Regions from separate parts of the Streptomyces sp. HUAS MG56 genome, predicted to be linked through region 1. Evidence: riboswitches for the same ligand, from Rfam matches in the RefSeq annotation. Region 1 holds a riboswitch; each other region holds the start of a gene.
What was found. Region 1 has a riboswitch for cyclic di-AMP ahead of AC4OXY_RS29810 (C40 family peptidase). Riboswitches for the same ligand answer to the same signal wherever they lie in the genome.

Region 1 (6,346 bases):
GCGAGTTCCTGGAGGTTCTCGATGCGGGTCTCGTCCTGCGGGTCGGTGGAGGACTGCAACTCGGCCAGGTATCCGGTGCGTTCGAGGACGGCCTCCAGCACGGTGGCCGGTCCGGCGCCGGACTCCACGATGGTGCGCAGGTCCTCCATCAGCGTGTTGAACCGCTTGACCGCGTTGGTGGAGCGCGCGGCCATGCCGTACGCCTCGTCCACGCGCTTGAGCGCCTGCGGGAAGCTGATCTTCTCGCGCTGGGAGAGGGCGTCGATCATCGCCTCGGCGCGCTCGCCGATGCCCCGCTTGGGGACGTTGAGGATGCGGCGCAGCGGCACCGAGTCCTCGGGGTTGGCGAGAACGCGCAGGTAGGCCAGGACGTCCCGGACCTCCTTGCGCTCGTAGAAGCGGACGCCGCCGACGACCTTGTAGGGCAGGCCGACGCGGATGAAGACCTCTTCGAAGACACGGGACTGGGCGTTGGTGCGGTAGAAGACGGCCACGTCGCCCGCCTTGGCGTCGCCCGCGTCGACCAGGCGGTCTATCTCGTCGGCGACGAACTGGGCCTCGTCGTGCTCGGTGTCGGCGACGTAGCCGGTGATCCGGGCGCCCTGGCCGGCGTTGGTCCACAGGTTCTTCGGACGGCGGGACTCGTTGCGCTCGATGACCGCGTTGGCGGCGCTCAGGATCGTCTGGGTGGAGCGGTAGTTCTGCTCCAGCAGGATCGTCGTCGCGTTCGGGTAGTCCTCCTCGAACTGGAGGATGTTGCGGATCGTCGCGCCCCGGAAGGCGTAGATCGACTGGTCCGCGTCACCGACGACGCACAGCTCGGCGGGCGGGAGGTCGTGCTCGCCCGGCGGGGCGGCGACGTCCTCGGTGACGTCCTCGGCGGCGCGCTCGACGGTGCCGACCAGTTCGCGGACCAGTGCGTACTGGGCGTGGTTGGTGTCCTGGTACTCGTCGACCAGGACGTGCCGGAAGCGGCGGCGGTAGTGCTCGGCGACGTCCGGGAAGGCGCGCAGCAGATTGACCGTCGTCATGATCAGGTCGTCGAAGTCGAGCGCGTTGGCCTCGCGGAGGCGGGACTGGTAGAGCGCGTAGGCCTGGGCGAGGGTCTTCTCGAAGCCGTCGGCGGCCTGGGCGGCGAAGTCCTCCTCGTCGATCAGCTCGTTCTTCAGATTGCTGATCTTGGCGCTGAAGGACTTGGGCGGGAAGCGCTTGGGGTCGAGGTCCAGGTCGCGGCAGACCAGGGCCATCAGGCGCTTGCTGTCGGCGGCGTCGTAGATCGAGAACGACGACGTGAAACCGAGCTTCTTCGACTCGCGCCGCAGGATGCGCACGCACGCGCTGTGGAAGGTCATCACCCACATCGCGTGCGCGCGCGGGCCGACGAGCTGCTCGACGCGCTCCTTCATCTCGCCCGCGGCCTTGTTGGTGAAGGTGATCGCGAGGATCTGGCCCGGGTGCACGCTCCGCTCGGCGAGCAGGTGGGCGATGCGGTGGGTGAGCACACGGGTCTTGCCGGAGCCGGCGCCGGCGACGATGAGCAGGGGGGAGCCGGCGTGGACGACCGCGGCGCGCTGGTTGTCGTTCAGCCCCTCCAGCAGCGCCGCCGCGTCGAGTGCGGGGCGGGGGGCGCCGTCGCGGTAGTAGGAATCCCGGTCCGGCGGCACGTCGAACTTCCCGCCGAACAGATCGTCCGGAAGCGGCTCCGGAGCGTGATCGTCCTCGGGCGGCGGCGGAGGCTCCTCCTCGCGCCCGCGCGGGGGCTGGAGGTCCGCCAGGAAGCTGTCGTCAAAGAGGCTGCTCATCGCTCTCCGAGTCTAGGGCGCCCCACCGACAACCGGTCGCCGTCCCGGGAAGAAGACCGCGCGGGCGAAGGGGCGAACATCCCTTACCCAGCGGAATCACCCGATGACCCGGACGTGATTCCGGTCTCGGATCACGAAAATGTATCGGACATATCACGCACCAACCTTCACACTAGCCACACGAGTTGGCTAGGTTGCGGTCGGGCCGCGTGCGCGGCCCCCGCCGAGTCCGGCCCGTCCCGTACGGGGCACCCGGAGCCGGGGACCCACCGAACCTGGGGTGAATCGGCCGAATCCCGTCCGGGACGACGCCGTAGGGCAACCCTTCCGAACCACCGCCCGAACCCGACAGCTAACCCGGTAGGCGGACCATTGGAAGGAGTCGCCTCCCTTGGCGTCGCACCGCAAGCCGCGCCCCGGCGGGACCACCGCGGCGGGTATACGCACCCCCGCTCTCGCCACCGCCGCCCTCACCTCCATAGCCATGCTGTCCCAGACCGCCGAGGCCGCCCCGGGCACCGACCACAACCGGCCGAGCCTGGAGGAGGTGGAGAAGAAGGTCGACGACCTCTACCGGCAGGCGGAGTCGGCGACCGAGAAGTACGACGCGGCCAAGGAGCGCACCGGCAAGGAGCGCGGCCACGTCGACGCCCTCCGCCAGGAGGTCGCCCGCCGCACCGACAGCCTCAACAAGGCCCGCGAGGAGCTGGGTTCGTTCGCCGCGGCCCAGTACCGCACCGGCGCCGCCGCGCCGAGCACGGCCACCTTCCTGCTGGCGAACGACCCGCAGGACTACTTCGACCAGACCCAGCTGATGAACCGGCTGACCACGCGCGAGAAGAGCGCGGTCGACGCCTACATCGGCGATCAGGCCGCCACGATGAAGAAGCGGCGGGAGGCCGCCGAGAGCCTCCAGACGCTGACCACCTCGCAGCAGGACCTCCAGACGGCCAAGACGACCGTCCAGAAGAAGCTCGCCTCCGCGCGCGAACTGCTCTCGCAACTGACGGCCCAGGAGAAGGCGCGACTCGCGCAGATCGAACAGGCCAAGCAGCAGGAGGCGGCGCGCAAGGCGGCCGAGCTGGCGAAGCAGCAGGCCGCGGCCCGGGCCAAGCAGCAGAGCAGTTCGTCCGGCTCGTCGTCGTCCGGCTCCGGCGGGTCCACGTCCACGGGCTCGACGGGTTCCACCTCTTCGGGGTCCTCGGGATCCTCCGGCTCGTCCGGTTCGTACGACACGAAGGCCGAGAAGGCCCTCGCCTTCGCCCGCGCCCAGATCGGCAAGCCGTACGTGTGGGGCGCCACCGGGCCGGGCTCCTACGACTGCTCGGGCCTGACCCAGGCCGCATGGAAGGCAGCCGGCGTCGCGCTCCCGCGCACCACGTACGACCAGGTGAACGCCGGCACCACGGTCTCCCTGGCGGACGCGCGCCCGGGCGACCTGATCTTCTTCTACGACGACATCAGCCACGTCGGCCTCTACATCGGCAACGGCATGATGATCCACGCCCCCAAGCCGGGCGCCTACGTCCGCGAGGAGTCGGTGTACTACGGCGGAGAATCGATCATCCACAGCGTGGTCCGCCCGGGCTGATCTCCGCACCGGTGCCCACGCGCGCGTACCGGCGTTTCCCGGCCACGCGCGCGTACCGGCTGTTCTCGCGCCTCGGCTCCGCGTCCCGGACCTGGCCTGGTACGTCGTCCTGCCGGCGGCCGAGGCGGCGCGGCCCCGGCCCGGCTACGACGTACGGCGGTGGTCGACGGTGTTCCCGATGGGGATGACGGCGGCTGCGACGCTTTCCGTCGCGGCCGCCGTGCGACTCCCGTGGCTCCGGTGGCCGGGGCGGGTGCTGGTGTGGGTGGCGGTGGCGGCGTGGCTCGCGGTCGGCGCCGGAGCGGTGCGCGCGGCCCGTACGGCGGGAGGGACGGCCGTCAGGTCCACAGGACGGCGATGAAGATGTTCGCCATGGTCAGCAGGCCGACGACGCCGAAGGCACCCTTCTCGACCTTCTCCTCGTCGCGCTTGACGTAGACCAGGCCGAGGATCACGATCAGCAGGGCCAGCTTCAGACCGATCTTGATGGTGTTGATGTGGTGGTCACCGGCCTGGTTGAGGCCGACCAGCACCACTCCGGTGACGAGCATGGTGAGCGCGCCGTGCAGCATCCCGGGGACGAAGCGGGCCGTGCCCTGGCCCATCGCCTTCATCTGGGTGAGGAAACCGCCGAGCAGCGCCGCGATGCCGATGATGTGCAGGCCGACGAAGAGATGGATGAGTACGTCCATGAGGCCGGAGCCTAATCAGGGCGATGCGGTCCCTCGCCACCGGGCCCTGGCACAGCCGTCCGCACCCGGCCGTCCACCGCTGCGGATCTTGCATATATGCGGCCCATAGCACCTCACGCCTCCCGCCTGTTCCGCTTTCCGCGCATCGGTCACCACGCCACGTGAAGGGGACGACTCCGGACCGGCCGCACGATCACGTACGGTCACTTACCGATCTGTCGACGCCAGTTCCGTACACTGCGTTACCTACCCGTCACACTCCGGCCTAGCGTCCTCCCCCAGGTGACCGGCTCCCCATCACCGCCCGGGCCAGGGGCGGCGGCCGGGCACCACCGCCGAGAAGGGTCCGGCGGCGGCCCGTTCCCCCTGTGCGGGCCACCGCCGGACGCAGGCACCGCTGGGCCGGACCGCACGGCCCACGGACCGCTCGGCCGTCGGATCGTGTCGAGTCGCACGGAAGGACGTGACAGTCCAGGTGGCAGCGCACCGCAAGCCCCGGCAACGCCCGATCGGCCCCACGGCCCGGACCGCTGCCACGCTCGCCCTGACGGGCGCGGCCACCGCGACGGGCTTCGGCGGTTCGGCGCACGCCGAGCCCCCGCCGACACCGGCACAGGTGAAGGCCAGGGTGGACGCGCTGTACCAGCAGGCCGAGGCCGCGACCGAGAAGTACGACGGTGCCAAGGAGGCGGCGGACAGCACCCGGCGCAGGCTCAACGCCCTGCGCGACGAGACCGCCCGCAAGCAGGACGGCCTCAACTCGGCCCGGGAGGCGCTCGGTTCGTTCGCCACGGCGCAGTACCGCGCCGGCGGCTTCTCCCCCGCCTGGCAGCTGGCCCTCTCCGACAACCCCGACCGGTACCTGGCCGACGCCGCGTTCGCCGAGCGGGCCGGTGACCAGCAGGCCGCCGCCGTGTCCCGGGTGCGCGAACAGCTGCGGGAGATCGAGCAGTTGCGCGGCGCGGCGCGCGTCCAGCTGACGTCGTTGCGCTCCCGGCAGGCGGAGCTGCGGCGTCAGAAGACGACGATCACCGGCAAACTGGGCGAGGCCCGGCGGCTGCTGGCGCGGCTCACGCCGCGGCAGCGGTCCGCGGTCACCGGCGACGGCGGCACCCGGGGGCGTGCCTCCCGGTCCGCCTCGGACGTCCGGGACGCCCTTGCACAGGCCGGGCCCGCCGCGGCCCCCGACACGCGGGCGGCGGCGGCCGTCGGCTACGCCTACGCCAAGCTCGGCAGCCCCTACGTGTGGGGGGCGACCGGCCCGAACGCCTTCGACTGCTCGGGCCTGGTCCAGGCCGCCTACCGCTCCGCCGGCATCTCCCTGCCCCGCACCACCTACGCCCAGATCGACGCGGGCCGCCGCGTCTCCCGCTCCGAACTGCGGCCCGGGGACCTGGTGTTCTTCTACTCCGGCGTCAGTCACGTCGGCATCTACGTGGGAGGCGGACTGATGATCCACGCCCCCAACCCCTCGGCGCCGGTCCGGCTGGCCCCGATCGACCTGATGCCGTTCGCGGGGGCGACCCGGGTGGTGTGAGGGCGCCCCCCAGGGGTCCCGGAGCCGGTCGGGGTCAGACCAGGCGGCGGGCCGTCGCCCAGCGGGTCAGCTCGTGGCGGTTGGACAGCTGGAGCTTGCGCAGGACCGCCGAGACATGGGACTCGACCGTCTTCACCGAGATGAACAGCTGTTTGGCGATCTCCTTGTAGGCGTAGCCGCGGGCGATCAGCCGCAGCACCTCGCGCTCGCGCTGGGTGAGGCGGTCCAGGTCCTCGTCCACGGGCGGGGCGTCGGTGGAGGCGAAGGCGTCCAGGACGAACCCGGCCAGCCGCGGCGAGAAGACCGCATCGCCCTCCTGCACCCGGAAGATCGAGGCGACCAGATCGGTGCCCGTGATGGTCTTGGTGACATAGCCTCGGGCGCCGCCGCGGATCACTCCGATCACGTCCTCCGCCGCGTCCGACACGGACAGCGCGAGGAAGCGGACGGGCTGCTCGGCGTCCGCCATCAACGCCGCGCACCGGCGCAGCACTTCGACCCCGCCGCCGCCCGGCAGGTGGACGTCGAGGAGGACCACCTCGGGCCGGGTCGCGGTGATGACCGTGACCGCCTGGTCGACGTCCGCTGCCTCCCCGACCACCTCGACCCCGGTCTCCGCGGTCTGGCCGATCTCGGCCTGGACACCGGCGCGGAACATCCGGTGGTCGTCCACGAGCACGACCCGTACGTGCCGTCCGGCCGCGCCGGCCCCCGTCGTACCGTT
Region 2 (6,346 bases), 1.1 Mb from region 1:
TGGCGGACGGGGATGCCGTACTTGCCGAGCAGCTCGCAGGTCTCGGCGGCGGAGATCGTGAGCCCTTCTCCGCGCGCGAGCAGCTCCCCGATCAGCCGCGCGGCCCCCTTCTCGTCGATGTCGTCGTACTCGGGCACCTTCCCGGGCTCCGCCGCCTCCCGCCGCCACTGCCCGTACTTGACGGCTTCGGCGAGGGCGCGCACCGCGCGTTCGGCGGCGGGGTAGGCGGGGATGGCCTTGTCGGACGCCGCTCCCTCGGCGGGCAGCCGTTCCGCCGGGCGGAAGGGCGGAGCGGCGCCCTCGGTTCCGGCGGTCCCGGGAGTCCTCTCGACGGCCTGCGGTGCCGTGCTCGCCGCGGCCGACAGGGCCTCGGCCAGTCCCCCCAGCTCCACATGCACCACCAGCACCGGCTTGCCCGGCACCGCCGCCGCGGCCGACCGCAGCGCCTGCGCCAGCTCGGCATCCCCCGGCGAGCCTTCTCCGATCGCGGGGATCGCGGTGACGACGACGGCGTCGCACGTGTCGTCCGCCAGCGCGGCTCCCAGCGCCCGGTGGAAGTCCTCCGCCGTCGCCGCGGTCGTCAGGTCCAGCGGGCGCGACGGGCGCAGTCCTTCGGCGAGGCAGCGGTCGTACGCCAGCACGCCCAGCGACTCGGAGTTGCCGAGGATCGTCACGCGCGGCCCGGCCGGCAGGGGCTGCCGGGCGAGCAGCAGGCCCGTGTCGACCAGTTCGGTGATCGTGTCGACGCGCAGCACTCCGGCCTGCCGCAGCAGCGCGGAGACGGTGGCGTGCGGCAGCCGCGTCGCCCGCACCGCGTGCCCCTGCGGGGCGGAGCCGACCCCCTGCACGACGACCAGCGGCTTCGCCGCCGCCGTGCGCCGCGCGAGCCGCGTGAACTTGCGCGGGTTGCCGATGGATTCCAGGTACATGAGGGCGACGTCGGTCTCGGGGTCGTCGTACCAGTACTGGAGGACGTCGTTGCCGGAGACGTCGGCGCGGTTGCCCGCGGAGACGAACGTGGAGACGCCCGTCACCCCGGTGACGCCGCCGCCGCGCCGGTGCAGCCGGGACAGCAGGGCGATGCCGATGGCGCCGGACTGGGCGAACATGCCGATACGTCCGGGGCGGGGCATCTCGGGGGCGAGCGAGGCGTTCAGCCGCACGCCGGGGGCGGTGTTGATGATCCCGAAGGCGTTGGGGCCGATGAGCCGCATGCCGTACGCGCGCGCGTGGCGCACGAGCGCCCGCTGCCGCTCCCGCCCGTCGGGCCCGCTCTCGGCGTATCCGGCGGACAGGACCACGATTCCCTGCACGCCGTGTTCGCCGCACTCCGCGACCACCGCCGGCACGTGATCGGCCGGTACCGCGATCACCGCGAGGTCGACCGGGCCGTCGATGTCCCGCACCGAGTGGTGCGCGGGCACCCCGTCGATCTCCTTGCAGTCCTCGGGGAAGGCCTGGTTCACGGCGTGCAGCAGGCCGCCGTAGCCGCCGTCGCGGATGTTGCCGAGGACGCTGCGGCCGACGCCGCCGGGGGCGCGGCCGACGCCGATGACGGCCACCGAGCCGGGCACGAGGAGCCGCCGTACCGAGCGGGCCTCGGCGCGCTGTTCCCGCGCGCGCTGGACGGCGAGCGAGCGGTCGGTCGGTTCGAGGTCGAACTCCAGGCGGACGACGCCGTCCTCGAAGCTGCGCTTCTGGGTGTACCCGGCGTCCGTGAACACCTTGATCATCTTGGTGTTGGCGGGCAGCACCTCGGCGGCGAAGCGGCGGATGCCCCGCTCGCGCGCGACGGCCGCGATGTGCTCCAGCAGGGCGGAGGCGACTCCGCGGCCCTGGTGGGCGTCCTGCACGAGGAAGGCGACCTCGGCCTCGTCGGCCGGCACGGAGGCGGGCATGCCGTCGGCGCCGATGCGGTCGTAGCGTACGGTGGCGATGAACTCGCCGCCGATGGTGGCCGCGAGTCCCACCCGGTCCACAAAGTCGTGGTGCGTGAAGCGGTGGACGTCCTTGGCGGACAGTCGTGGGTACGGCGCGAAGAAGCGGTAGTACTTCGACTCGTCCGAGACCTGCTCGTAGTAGCTGACCAGGCGGTCGGCGTCATCAATGGTGATGGGCCGGATGCGCGCGGTACCCCCGTCGCGCAGCACCACGTCCGCCTCCCAGTGGGCGGGGTACTCGTACCGGTCCTGCCGGTCCGCCGAGCTCTGCATGGGCCCCAGAGTACGGCTCGCGTCCGACAACGGCGCGAGGCAGTCTGTGGGGGACGGAAGTCGGATCGAGGCCGCGGTCCGATGTCACACCGGAGGGGACGAGGGTCCGCTCCGGACACGCTTCGCGATATGGGAAACTGGTCTAGACAACCCTGAACACCGAAGGGCAGCAACACATGGCTGAGCGCCGCGTCAACGTCGGCTGGGCCGAGGGCCTCCACGCCCGCCCCGCCTCCATCTTCGTCCGAGCCGCCACGGCCGCAGGCGTCCCGGTGACGATCGCCAAGGCTGACGGCAACCCCGTCAACGCGGCCTCCATGCTGGCCGTCCTGGGTCTGGGCGCCCAGGGTGGCGAGGAGATCGTCCTCGCCTCCGACGCCGAGGGTGCGGACATCGCCCTGGAGCGTCTGGCCAAGCTGGTCTCCGAAGGCCTGGAGGAGCTGCCCGAGACCGTCTGATCCGGCCCCGCCCGGAACACGGAAACACCGAAGCCGCGTCGCCCTTTCCGGGGCGGCGCGGCTTCGCCGTTTGGCACGGTCTTCCACAATGCGTGAACACACCTGAATTCAGGCAGCAAGAATACACCGCCACCGAATTACTCTTCTTTGTATACGGCGCTCGTGTTAATGACGCAGGCCGGTCATGTTTACGGCGTGTTGCGAAGTCCTCACACCCTCGCCGCCGGCAGAAAAGCGAAGCCGGTGCGCGGCCGTCGCGCGCTCGCCGTGCAGAGCCGTGAGCGCCCGCGCGCGCTCGCCGTCGCCGCGCGCCACCGCGTCCACGATCGCGCCGTGCTCCGCCCAGGACTCGACCGGGGTCGGCAGCGCCTCCACCGCGTACATCCAGGCGATCTTGTGGCGCAACTGGGTCAGCATCGAGGTCAGCGAGGGGCTCGCGCAGGCCTGGGCGAGCGTCTCGTGGAACCAGCCGCCCAGTGACCGAAGATCCTCGCTGCTGCCCCGCCTGGCCCGCTCCTGGCCCAGTCTGACCAGGCCGCGCAGCACCTTCAGATGTGCCTCCGTGCGCCGCTGCGCGGCCCGGGCGGCGCCGAGCGGCTCCAGGAGCATCCGCATCTCCAGCAGGTCGGCCGCCTCCTGCTCGGTCGGCTCGGCCACGCACGCGCCCGCGTGCCGGCGCGTCACCACGAAGCCCTCCGCCTCCAGCGTGCGCAGGGCCTCGCGGACGGGGACGCGCGAGACGCCGTAGCGGCGGGCCAGGACTTCCTCGGTGAGGCGGCTGCCGCGCTCGTGGACACCGGCGACGATGTCGTCCCGGATCGCCGTGCATACCGAGTGCGCCGGAATACGCATGACCGACCTCCGCCTTAATCCCCGTGACACGTCGACGATGGACGCGTGTTCCGTGACTCTATTGCAATGAGCCAGAATTTCCGACGGCGGGCCGGAATCCATGGATATTTTTTGGACAGCGACTCCCGTAAGCGCACCGGGGACACCGTGGAAAAACGACGAAAGCCCCGGCTCGGTGAGCCGGGGCTTCGGATGCCGTGTCTCGTGCGCCGTGCGCGTCAGACGTTCACGCCGTGCTCGCGGAGGTAGGCGACCGGGTCGACGTCCGAGCCGTAGTCGGGGGTCGTACGGGCCTCGAAGTGCAGGTGCGGTCCGGTGACGTTGCCGGTCGCGCCGGACAGGCCTATCTGCTCGCCCGGGGTGACCTGTTGGCCCACCGTGACGCCGATGGACGACAGGTGGCCGTACTGGGTGTACATGCCGTCGGCCATCCGGATCACGATCTGGTTGCCGTACGCGCCGCCCCAGCCGGTGGAGACGACGGTGCCGGAGCCGACCGCGTGGACGGGCGTGCCGCTGGCCGCGTGGAAGTCGATGCCGGTGTGGGAGCCGGAGGACCACAGGGAACTGCTGGCCTTGTAGCCCGTGGAGACGTACGAGTCCGTGATCGGGGCGACGAAGCGGTTCAGCCGCTCGCGCTCCGCCTCGCGTGCGGCGCGGGCCTTGGTCTCGTGGATCTCCTGGGCCCGCCGGGCCGCGGCCTCCTCGGCCGCCTTCTGCGCGGCGGCCTGCCGCTGGGCGGCTGCCTGCGCGTCGATCTGCTCGGCGATGTCGTCGCCCACGCTGATCACCGGGGTGAGGCCGGTCTGCTCGACGGAGTTCTGGGCGGCGGACGCGGGGGAGGCCGCGAGGGTGCCGATGACACCGGTGGTGAGGGCCGCGACGCCGGCCGCCTGAGCGGCGGTGCGCGTGACCCGGCCGGGCTTGCGGTGCTTCCCGGTGGCGCACATGAACGCCATGGAGTGGCTGGTCCTTTCCTTCCCTCTCGCCTACCGGGTTAGCTGACGGGTTCGGAGCAGGAAGGTCTCCTACGGCCCCCACGCGCACGCGTGGGCGTCCGATTCACCCCAGGGGACGTTGTGGGTCCCCGGCTCCCCTGGCTCGCGCCGTACGGGGACTCGGCGATGGCTGTCCGGTGCCGCGGGTGCGGCGCACTGCCTGACGAACAGCCCGGACGACGCTAGGCGGGCCTGCCGCCGGTCCCCAAACCGAACCGGGCTTTTGTAGCGCATCCCACAGGGCAGACAGGCAACCTCCGTCCCAAATCGGGCATCTGGGGAAGGGCGCGGAACGACGAGGGGCCCTGACGGCCCGTAGGCGGTCAGGGCCCCACGCGGGCGTGCCCTACTCGGCCGCGACCACGCTGACTTCGCCGATGCCGAGAGCCTCCACCGGCGCCTTGATCTGCGAGGCGTCACCGACGAGGACGGTCACCAGGCCGTCCACCGGGAAGGCGTTCACGACGGCGGCCGTGGCCTCCACCGTGCCCGTGGCGGCCAGCTGCCGGTACAGCGTCGCCTGGAAGTCGTCGGGCAGATGCTGCTCGACCTGGTCGGCCAGCGTGCTCGCGACGGCCGCCGCCGTCTCGTACTTGAGCGGCGCGACCCCGACGAGGTTCTGGACGGCCACGTCCCGCTCGGCGTCGGTCAGTCCCTCCGCCGCGAGGGTGCGCAGCACCGTCCACAGGTCGTCCAGCGCGGGGCCGGTGTTCGGCGTGTCCACCGAGCCGCTGATGGCGAGCAGGGAGGCACCCGTGCCGTCCGCGGCGGACCGCAGGACCTGGCCGAAGGCACGCACACCGTAGGTGTAGCCCTTCTCCTCGCGCAGGACGCGGTCCAGGCGGGAGGTGAGGGTGCCGCCCAGGCAGTACGTGCCGAGCACCTGCGCGGGCCACACGCGGTCGTGCCGGTCGGGGCCCACGCGGCCGATCAGCAGCTGCGTCTGGACCGCACCGGGCCGGTCCACGATGACCACGCGGCCGGTGTCGTCGGCGCTCACGGCCGGCACGGGCCGGGGCTGCCCCGGGGTACCGCTCCAGGCACCCAGGGTGTCGCCGAGCAGGGCGTCCAGGTCGATGCCGGTGAAGTCGCCGACCACGACCGTGGTGGCCGTCGAGGGGCGCACATGGCGGTCGTAGAAGGCGCGTACGGCGGCCGCGTCGATCTTCTCGACCGTCTCCTCGGTGCCCTGGCGCGGACGCGACATGCGCGAGGTGGCCGGGAACAGCTCCTTGGACAGCTCCTTGGCGGCCCGGCGGGTGGGGTTGGCCAGCTCGTGCGGGATCTCGTCCAGGCGGTTGCGGACCAGCCGCTCGACCTCGCTCTCGGCGAACGCGGGCGCGCGCAGGGCGTCGGCGAGCAGGCCGAGGCCCTTGGCGAGGCGGGAGGCGGGCACCTCCAGGCTGATGCGGACACCGGAGTGGTCGGCGTGCGCGTCGAGCGTGGCACCCGCGCGCTCCAGCTCGGCCGCGAACTCCTCGGCGGAGTGCTGGTCGGTGCCCTCGGAGAAGGCCCGCGCCATGATCGTGGCGACGCCGTCCAGACCGGCCGGCTCGGCGTCCAGGGGCGCGTCGAGCAGCACCTCGACGGCGACGACCTGCTGGCCGGGGCGGTGGCAGCGCAGCACCGTCAGGCCGTTGTCGAGCGCCGCGCGCTCGGGGGCCGGGAACGCCCACGGCTTGGCCTCGCCGGGCCGCGGCTGAGGGTGGAAGTCCATGCTGGCGAGCTGCTCGGTCACTTGGCCGTCTCCTCGTTCTCGTTGCCGGCCTCTACGGTCGCTTCCTGCTCCGGGTCCTCGGGCACGTCGGCGTCGGGGGCCGCTTCC
Region 3 (6,346 bases), 160 kb from region 1:
CAGAAGGCCATCACCGTCGCGTACTTGGTGAGCAGCAGCCGGGTGCGGCCGGCCGGGGCGACCATCAGATAGCGCAGCGTGCCCGCGCCCGCCTCGCCCGCTATCGCGTCCCCCGCGACGACGCCGACGGCCATCGGCAGGAAGAACGGCAAGGTCGCGGCGAGTGCCGTGAACACCAGGAACAGGCCGTTGTTGGTGATCTGCGAGATGAACGCAGGGCCCTGGCCGCCGTGGTCCGCCGACCCGCCGCCGCGCGTCTCGATCTTCACCGCGATCCCGACCAGCACCGGCACCGCGGCCAGCACCCCGAGCAGGGCGAGCGTGCGCCAGCGTCGGACGGTCGTGACCAGTTCGCTGCGCAGCAGCCCGAACGTCCACAGCGGGCTCGGCCGGCGCACGGCGGGGACGAGGGCCGCCCCGAACCCGGGAGCCCTCTCGGACAGGGGATCCGTCTCAGCCCGCGACATCGAAGCCCTCCCCCGTCAGTGCCACGAACGCGTCCTCCAGCGAGGCCCGTTCGAGCGCGAGGCCGCGCACCCGCACGCCCGCCATGACCAGCGCGGCGTTCACCTCGGCGAGGTCCCGCGCGGGCGGTTCGCCGGTGACCCGGTCGCCGTCGGCGGTGACGTCCGCGACGCCCTGTTCCTTCAGCACCCGGGCAGCCTCGGCCGGATCCGGGGTGGTCACCACCAGCCGGCCGCGCGCCCCGGCAGCCAGGTCGGCCACCGCGCCCTGTGTGACGAGCCGGCCCTGCGCCATGACCGCCGCGTGCGTGCACACCTGCTCGATCTCGTCGAGGAGGTGGGAGGAGAGAAAGACCGTCGTGCCGTCGGCGGCCAGTTCTCTGATCAGGGTGCGGATCTCCCGCATGCCCTGCGGGTCGAGGCCGTTGGTGGGCTCGTCCAGGACGAGCAGCCGGCGCGGCTGGAGCAGGGCGGCCGCAAGACCCAGGCGCTGCTTCATGCCCAGCGAGTACGCTCTCGCCTTCTTTCCGGCGGCCGCCGCGAGGCCCACCCGGTCCAGGGCGGCGGCGACGCGGGCGCGCCGGGTGCGCGGGTCGGCGGTCGGGTCGGCGGCGTCGTAGCGCAGCAGGTTGTCCCGGCCGGAGAGGAAGCCGTACAGCGCGGGGCCCTCGATGAGCGCGCCGACCTCGGGCAGCACGGAGCGGGCCGCCCGGGGCATCGGGCGGCCCAGCACCCGGGCCGTGCCTGCGGTCGGCTCGATCAGGCCCATCAGCATGCGGATGGTCGTGGTCTTGCCCGAGCCGTTCGGACCGAGGAAGCCGAAGACACTGCCGGCCGGGACGGTCAGATCCAGACCGTCCACGGCGAGCTGTCCGCCGCGGTAGCGCTTGGTGAGACCGCGCGTGGCGATGACGCTCGCCTCGGCCTGCCCGGGGGCATGCCGCTCGGCGTCCCCCGCCTCCCGCTCCGTGGCGGACGGTCCGTCCATCGGCTCCCCCTCGGTTCGTGCTTCCGTAAAGGGTCAACGCACGATCACGGTCCGTAGTGCCCGGACAGGGTCACTTTCCTTCGTTCGCCGCCTTCACCAGGGCGTCCTTCGTCACCGCGCCGGCGTAGACCTTGCCGTCGTCGGTCATCAGGACGTTGACCAGGCGGGTGGAGAAGACCGTGCCCTTGCCGAACTTGCCCGAGACCTTGTCGCCGAGCGAGCCGAGGAAGCCGCTGAGGTCGCCGGCCTTGGAACCGCCGCTCGGCAGGCCGCCCTTGGCGCCCGTGTCGAACGTGGCGACGGACGTCCAGCCCTTGCCGATGACAGTGCCCTTGTCGTGGCCCTGGGCGAGGCCCCCGCCGGGCTTGAACCCGTCGTGCTCCCGGGCCGTGGCGCCCTTCTTCTGCTCCGTCACCTTCGCGCCCTTGGGCGGGGTGAAGGTGAACGTGGAGGCGGCCGGCCTGGCGAAGGAGACCTCGGTGAAGCCCGCGTCGACGACGGCGGCGCCGCCGCTCTTCGGGGTCAGCGTGAACTTCAGCGGCATGCCCGTCTTCGCGTCGACCGCGATGCTGATCGCGCCGACCGTGGTGCCCGACTGGCGCGGCTTGATCAGCAGCTTGTAGGCGGCGCGGCCGGCGACCTGCTCGGTGCCGTCGACGGTGACGGACGTGGTGCCGTCCACCGCCTTCAGCGCCTGGTCGGCGAAGTCCTTCGGCGTGGCCGGCGGCTGCTCGGCCCTGCGGTCCTTGCCCGTCTCGGGGGAGGTGCTGTGGGAGACGGAGTTGGTCTTGCTGTCGTAGCCCCAGACGTTCGTGCCGTCGTGGATGAGGCTGTACTCGGAGCCGCTCTCCAGCAGCGAGATCTTCTGCTTGTCCGGGCCGTCGGCGGCGACGCGCAGCGTGTGCGTGCCGGAGACCAGCTCGGTGAGCTTGGCCTGCGGGTCGGCGGAGGAGCCGGCGCCGGCGCCCTTGCCGGCCCCGGAGGCCAGGCTGCTCTCCAGGCCGCCGAGGTTCGGCAGGCCGAGGTCGGTGCTGATCTTCACCGTGCCGGACAGCTGCTGCACGTCCGACTTGGCGATCTTGTCGATGAGCTGCTTCGCGGTGATCTTGGGCAGGTCCGGGTCGCCCGAGGCGGCGAGCGCCGGGACCAGCCCGATCGTGGCCGCCGCCACGCCCACCACCGCGACCGGGACCGCGTAACGCGCGGCCTTGCGGCGTCCGGCGTGCGGGTTCTCGTCCCGCGCGACGTCCACCGCGTCATCGGATTCGTACGGTGCCATGTGTGCCTTACCTCCGTCGTCGGCGGCGGCTTTCCTCACGCTGGTCCACCCTGAGCCGCCATTCTCACCCGAATCGGTGAGGAGTGGTGATGTCCGTGTTCCCCATCTCACCAAATCGGCCATGAGGAAGCGTCAGACCACGGAGCCAACTCCGTGTACGCCTGCGGTATGACACGTAGGGGCGGCGACCACCGGGACCCCTAGGGGCCGGGCCCGGTCGCACGGATGCCGAAGGGCGCCGTACGGCCGTGTGCCATATCGCGGACACGTCAGCCACTGTCAGCGGGGACGAGCCGGTACGCCGTCGCGGGCCGGCACGCCGTCGTGGGTGGCCCGGGGCCTCAGCCCGCGCGGTGCACCACCGCGTCGCACAGCTCCACCAGAGCCGCCTTGGCGTCGCAGTCCCGCAGCGGCGACAGCGCGGCCCGGGCCTCCTCGGCATAACGCACGGTGTCGCGGCGGGCCTGCTCCAGCGCGGGGTGCGCACGCAGCGCGGTCAGGGCCTCGGCGTGCCGGGCGTCGTCGGTGAGGTCGGAGTCCAACAGCTCGCACAGCGCGAGGTCCTCGGGCAGCCCCAGCCGGGCCGCGCGCTCGCGCAGCCGGAGCACGGGCAGCGTCGGGATGCCCTCGCGCAGGTCGGTGCCCGGGGTCTTGCCGGACTCGTGCGAGTCGGAGGCGATGTCCAGGACGTCGTCGGCGAGCTGGAAGGCGACGCCGAGCCGCTCGCCGTACTGGGTGAGGACGTCGACGACCGTCTCGTCGGCGCCCGACATCATCGCGCCGAACCGGCACGAGACCGCCACCAGCGAGCCGGTCTTGCCGCCGAGCACGTCCAGGTAGTGCTCGACCGGGTCGCGGCCGTCCGAGGGGCCCGCGGTCTCCAGGATCTGGCCCGTGACCAGCCGCTCGAACGCGAGGGCCTGCACCCGGACCGCCTCGGGCCCGAGGTCGGCGAGGATCTGGGAGGCACGGGCGAAGAGGAAGTCGCCGGTGAGGACCGCGACGGAGTTGCCCCAGCGGGTGTTGGCGCTGTCCACACCGCGCCGCACGGCCGCCTCGTCCATGACGTCGTCGTGGTACAGCGTGGCGAGGTGGGTCAGCTCCACGACGACGGCCGACGGCACGATGCCCGGCGCGTAGCGGTCGCCGAACTGCGCCGCGAGCATCACGAGCAGCGGCCGGAACCGCTTCCCGCCGGCCCGTACGAGGTGCTGCGCGGCCTCCGTGATGAACGGGACCTCGCTCTTGGTGGCCTCGAGCAAGCCTTCCTCGACAGCCGCCAATCCGGCCTGGACATCGGCTTCGAGAGCCTGGTCCCGCACGCTCAGCCCGAACGGCCCGACGACGGTCACGAGGGGTCTCCTGTCTGCTGGTGTCTGCTGGCGATTACACGGTTTGTCGATAGGTCGCTGCCATCACTCAAGTCAGCGTATCCGGTCCTGTTTCGATCACCGATAGCGCCCACCGGTCCGGCCCGGGCGCTATTGGATCATGGCCGCTTTGTTTTCGATCAGATGGTAAGAACGGACATTCATCGACTTAACAGGACACCTTGCGCTTTGTCGCGAACCGAGGGGCGAGCGGAGTAATGGCTCCACCCTCACCCGCGGGCCATCTCACACCCACCCCTCACTCCACCCCTCACCCACCCCCCTTTCCACGTCCCCCTTCGCGACCGGCGCCACTCCGAGCGCGAGTCCCTGAAATCCGCTATGTCCCCTTTATGACTATTTGATACTTCGTGAGTTGGGTCACGGACGCCCATGTCCGCACACCGGCCGCCGAACCGCCCGTTCTCCTTGCCCGGCGCGCGAGTTGAGGGTTGACAACCGCAAAGGATCAAGTACCACATAGGGGGCAGTTCAAGGTCAAACAGGACGTTGTGTGATTCCGGCACTTGTTCCCGACATGTGCTCTCGCATACGTTCCGGCTCGCTGGGCGGACGCCGAATCCTGCCGCCGCCCGCACAACCATCCGCGAACCCATTCGTACGGCAGGAGCGGGGGACCCAGGTAAGTCGCCGGACCGGTCGGCACACGTCGCACCGGAACGGCTAGGGGTGAAGCCGCGCCTTCTCGCGAAGGCACGGCCGGGCACCTCCCCGCCCGAACCCGACAGCTCACCTCGCAGGCGCCGGAGAGGAACTCCCCATGTCTGCTGCCGCTCAGCACAGCCGTACCCGCACCAGCCGTCTCATGCGCACCCTCGCCGTCGCCGGCACCGGTGCCGCCGTCCTCGCGATGCCGCTCATCGGCGCCACCAGCGCCTCCGCCGCCACCAGCACGCCCTCGACGGCCGCCGCGACCACGTCCCTCGTCCACACGTCCGGGTACACGAACACCCTCGACGGCTGGATCCGCGAGTCCCTCTCGATCATGGCCCAGAAGGGCATCCCCGGCTCCTACAACGGCATCTTCCGCAACATCATGCGGGAGTCCTCCGGCAACCCGCTGGCCATCAACAACTGGGACTCCAACGCCGCCGCCGGCATCCCGTCCAAGGGCCTGCTCCAGGTCATCGACCCGACCTTCCGGGCCTACCACGTGACCGGCACCGCGTTCGACCCGTACGACCCGGTCGCGAACATCACCGCGGCCTGCAACTACGCCGCCGCGCGCTACGGCTCGATCGACAACGTCCACAGCGCGTACTGAGACACCGGTCAGCCGGTCAGCCGGTCAGCCGGTCGGAAACAGTCTTTCGAGGACGACGGCGACGCCGTCGTCCTCGTTCGACATGGTGATCTCGTCGGCCAACGCCTTCAGTTCGGGATGCGCGCCGGCCATGGCGACCCCGTGCCCGGCCCAGTCGAACATCGGGATGTCGTTGGGCATGTCCCCGAAGGCCAGCGCCTGTCGGGCACCGACGCCGAGCCGCTCCGCGGCGAGCGCCAGCCCGGTCGCCTTGGTCACCCCGGACGGCTGGAGCTCCACGGTCCCCGGCCCCGACATGGTGACCGTCGCGAGCGAACCCACCACCGCGCGCGCGACGGCCGCCAACTCGTCGTCGGACAGGGCGGCATGGCGCAGCAGCACCTTGCTGATGGGCTTGTGCCACAGGTCGTCGCGCCGGTCGACCCGCACCGAGGGCAGGGTCGGGTGCGGCATCCGGTAGCCGGGCTCGATGAGCGTGAGCCCGTCGACGCCGTCCTGGTCGACGGCCGCGTAGACCTGCCCCACCTCGGCCTCGATCTTGCCGAGCGCCTCCTCGGCCAGTTCCCGGTGCAGCCGGACCGACCAGAGCAGGCGCCCGCTCCCGGCGTCGTAGACCTGCGCGCCCTGTCCGCACACCGCGAGCCCCGCGCAGCCGAGGCGCGCGAGCAGCGGCCGTACCCGAGGGGCCGGACGGCCCGTCACCACCAGATGCCGGGCACCGGCCCGCGCCGCCCGCGCGAGCGCGGCGAGCGACCGGTCGGAGACCGTGTCGTCGCCCCGCAGCAGCGTGCCGTCCAGGTCAGTGGCGATCAGTGCGTATGCGGCTGCCATGATCAGAGAATACGGACGCGGGGCCTGTCCGACTCACCTTGCCGTACTGCGTACTTACGTGCTCATCACCCCCAAGTGGCGCCCGCCGTCGGCCTGATGACACCGTCGGGGTCCCCTGTATGCCGTCGC

Region 2: it holds a riboswitch for cyclic di-AMP, as region 1 does, so the genes downstream of both, AC4OXY_RS34645 (M23 family metallopeptidase) here and AC4OXY_RS29810 (C40 family peptidase) in region 1, are expected to answer to the same signal.
Region 3: it holds a riboswitch for cyclic di-AMP, as region 1 does, so the genes downstream of both, AC4OXY_RS28955 (transglycosylase SLT domain-containing protein) here and AC4OXY_RS29810 (C40 family peptidase) in region 1, are expected to answer to the same signal.

The regions. Positions count from the first base shown of each region.
Region 1 is NZ_CM178722.1:6,286,192-6,292,537, reverse strand. Features, by position in the region: gene pcrA (DNA helicase PcrA) at 1-1,802, opposite strand, end outside; cyclic di-AMP (ydaO/yuaA leader) riboswitch at 2,014-2,186, shown strand; gene AC4OXY_RS29810 (C40 family peptidase) at 2,194-3,393, shown strand; partial or broken gene AC4OXY_RS29805 (SLAC1 family transporter) at 3,482-3,754, shown strand; gene AC4OXY_RS29800 (hypothetical protein) at 3,732-4,085, opposite strand; gene AC4OXY_RS29795 (C40 family peptidase) at 4,561-5,622, shown strand; gene AC4OXY_RS29790 (LuxR C-terminal-related transcriptional regulator) at 5,657-6,346, opposite strand, start outside.
Region 2 is NZ_CM178722.1:7,375,659-7,382,004, reverse strand. Features, by position in the region: gene AC4OXY_RS34660 (bifunctional acetate--CoA ligase family protein/GNAT family N-acetyltransferase) at 1-2,213, opposite strand, end outside; gene AC4OXY_RS34655 (HPr family phosphocarrier protein) at 2,390-2,671, shown strand; gene AC4OXY_RS34650 (GntR family transcriptional regulator) at 2,837-3,523, opposite strand; gene AC4OXY_RS34645 (M23 family metallopeptidase) at 3,742-4,482, opposite strand; cyclic di-AMP (ydaO/yuaA leader) riboswitch at 4,495-4,657, opposite strand; gene AC4OXY_RS34640 (M16 family metallopeptidase) at 4,868-6,238, opposite strand; gene AC4OXY_RS34635 (M16 family metallopeptidase) at 6,256-6,346, opposite strand, start outside.
Region 3 is NZ_CM178722.1:6,122,171-6,128,516, reverse strand. Features, by position in the region: gene AC4OXY_RS28975 (ABC transporter permease) at 1-467, opposite strand, end outside; gene AC4OXY_RS28970 (ABC transporter ATP-binding protein) at 454-1,452, opposite strand; gene AC4OXY_RS28965 (LolA family protein) at 1,523-2,731, opposite strand; gene AC4OXY_RS28960 (polyprenyl synthetase family protein) at 3,073-4,083, opposite strand; cyclic di-AMP (ydaO/yuaA leader) riboswitch at 4,698-4,878, shown strand; gene AC4OXY_RS28955 (transglycosylase SLT domain-containing protein) at 4,883-5,386, shown strand; gene AC4OXY_RS28950 (HAD family hydrolase) at 5,411-6,217, opposite strand.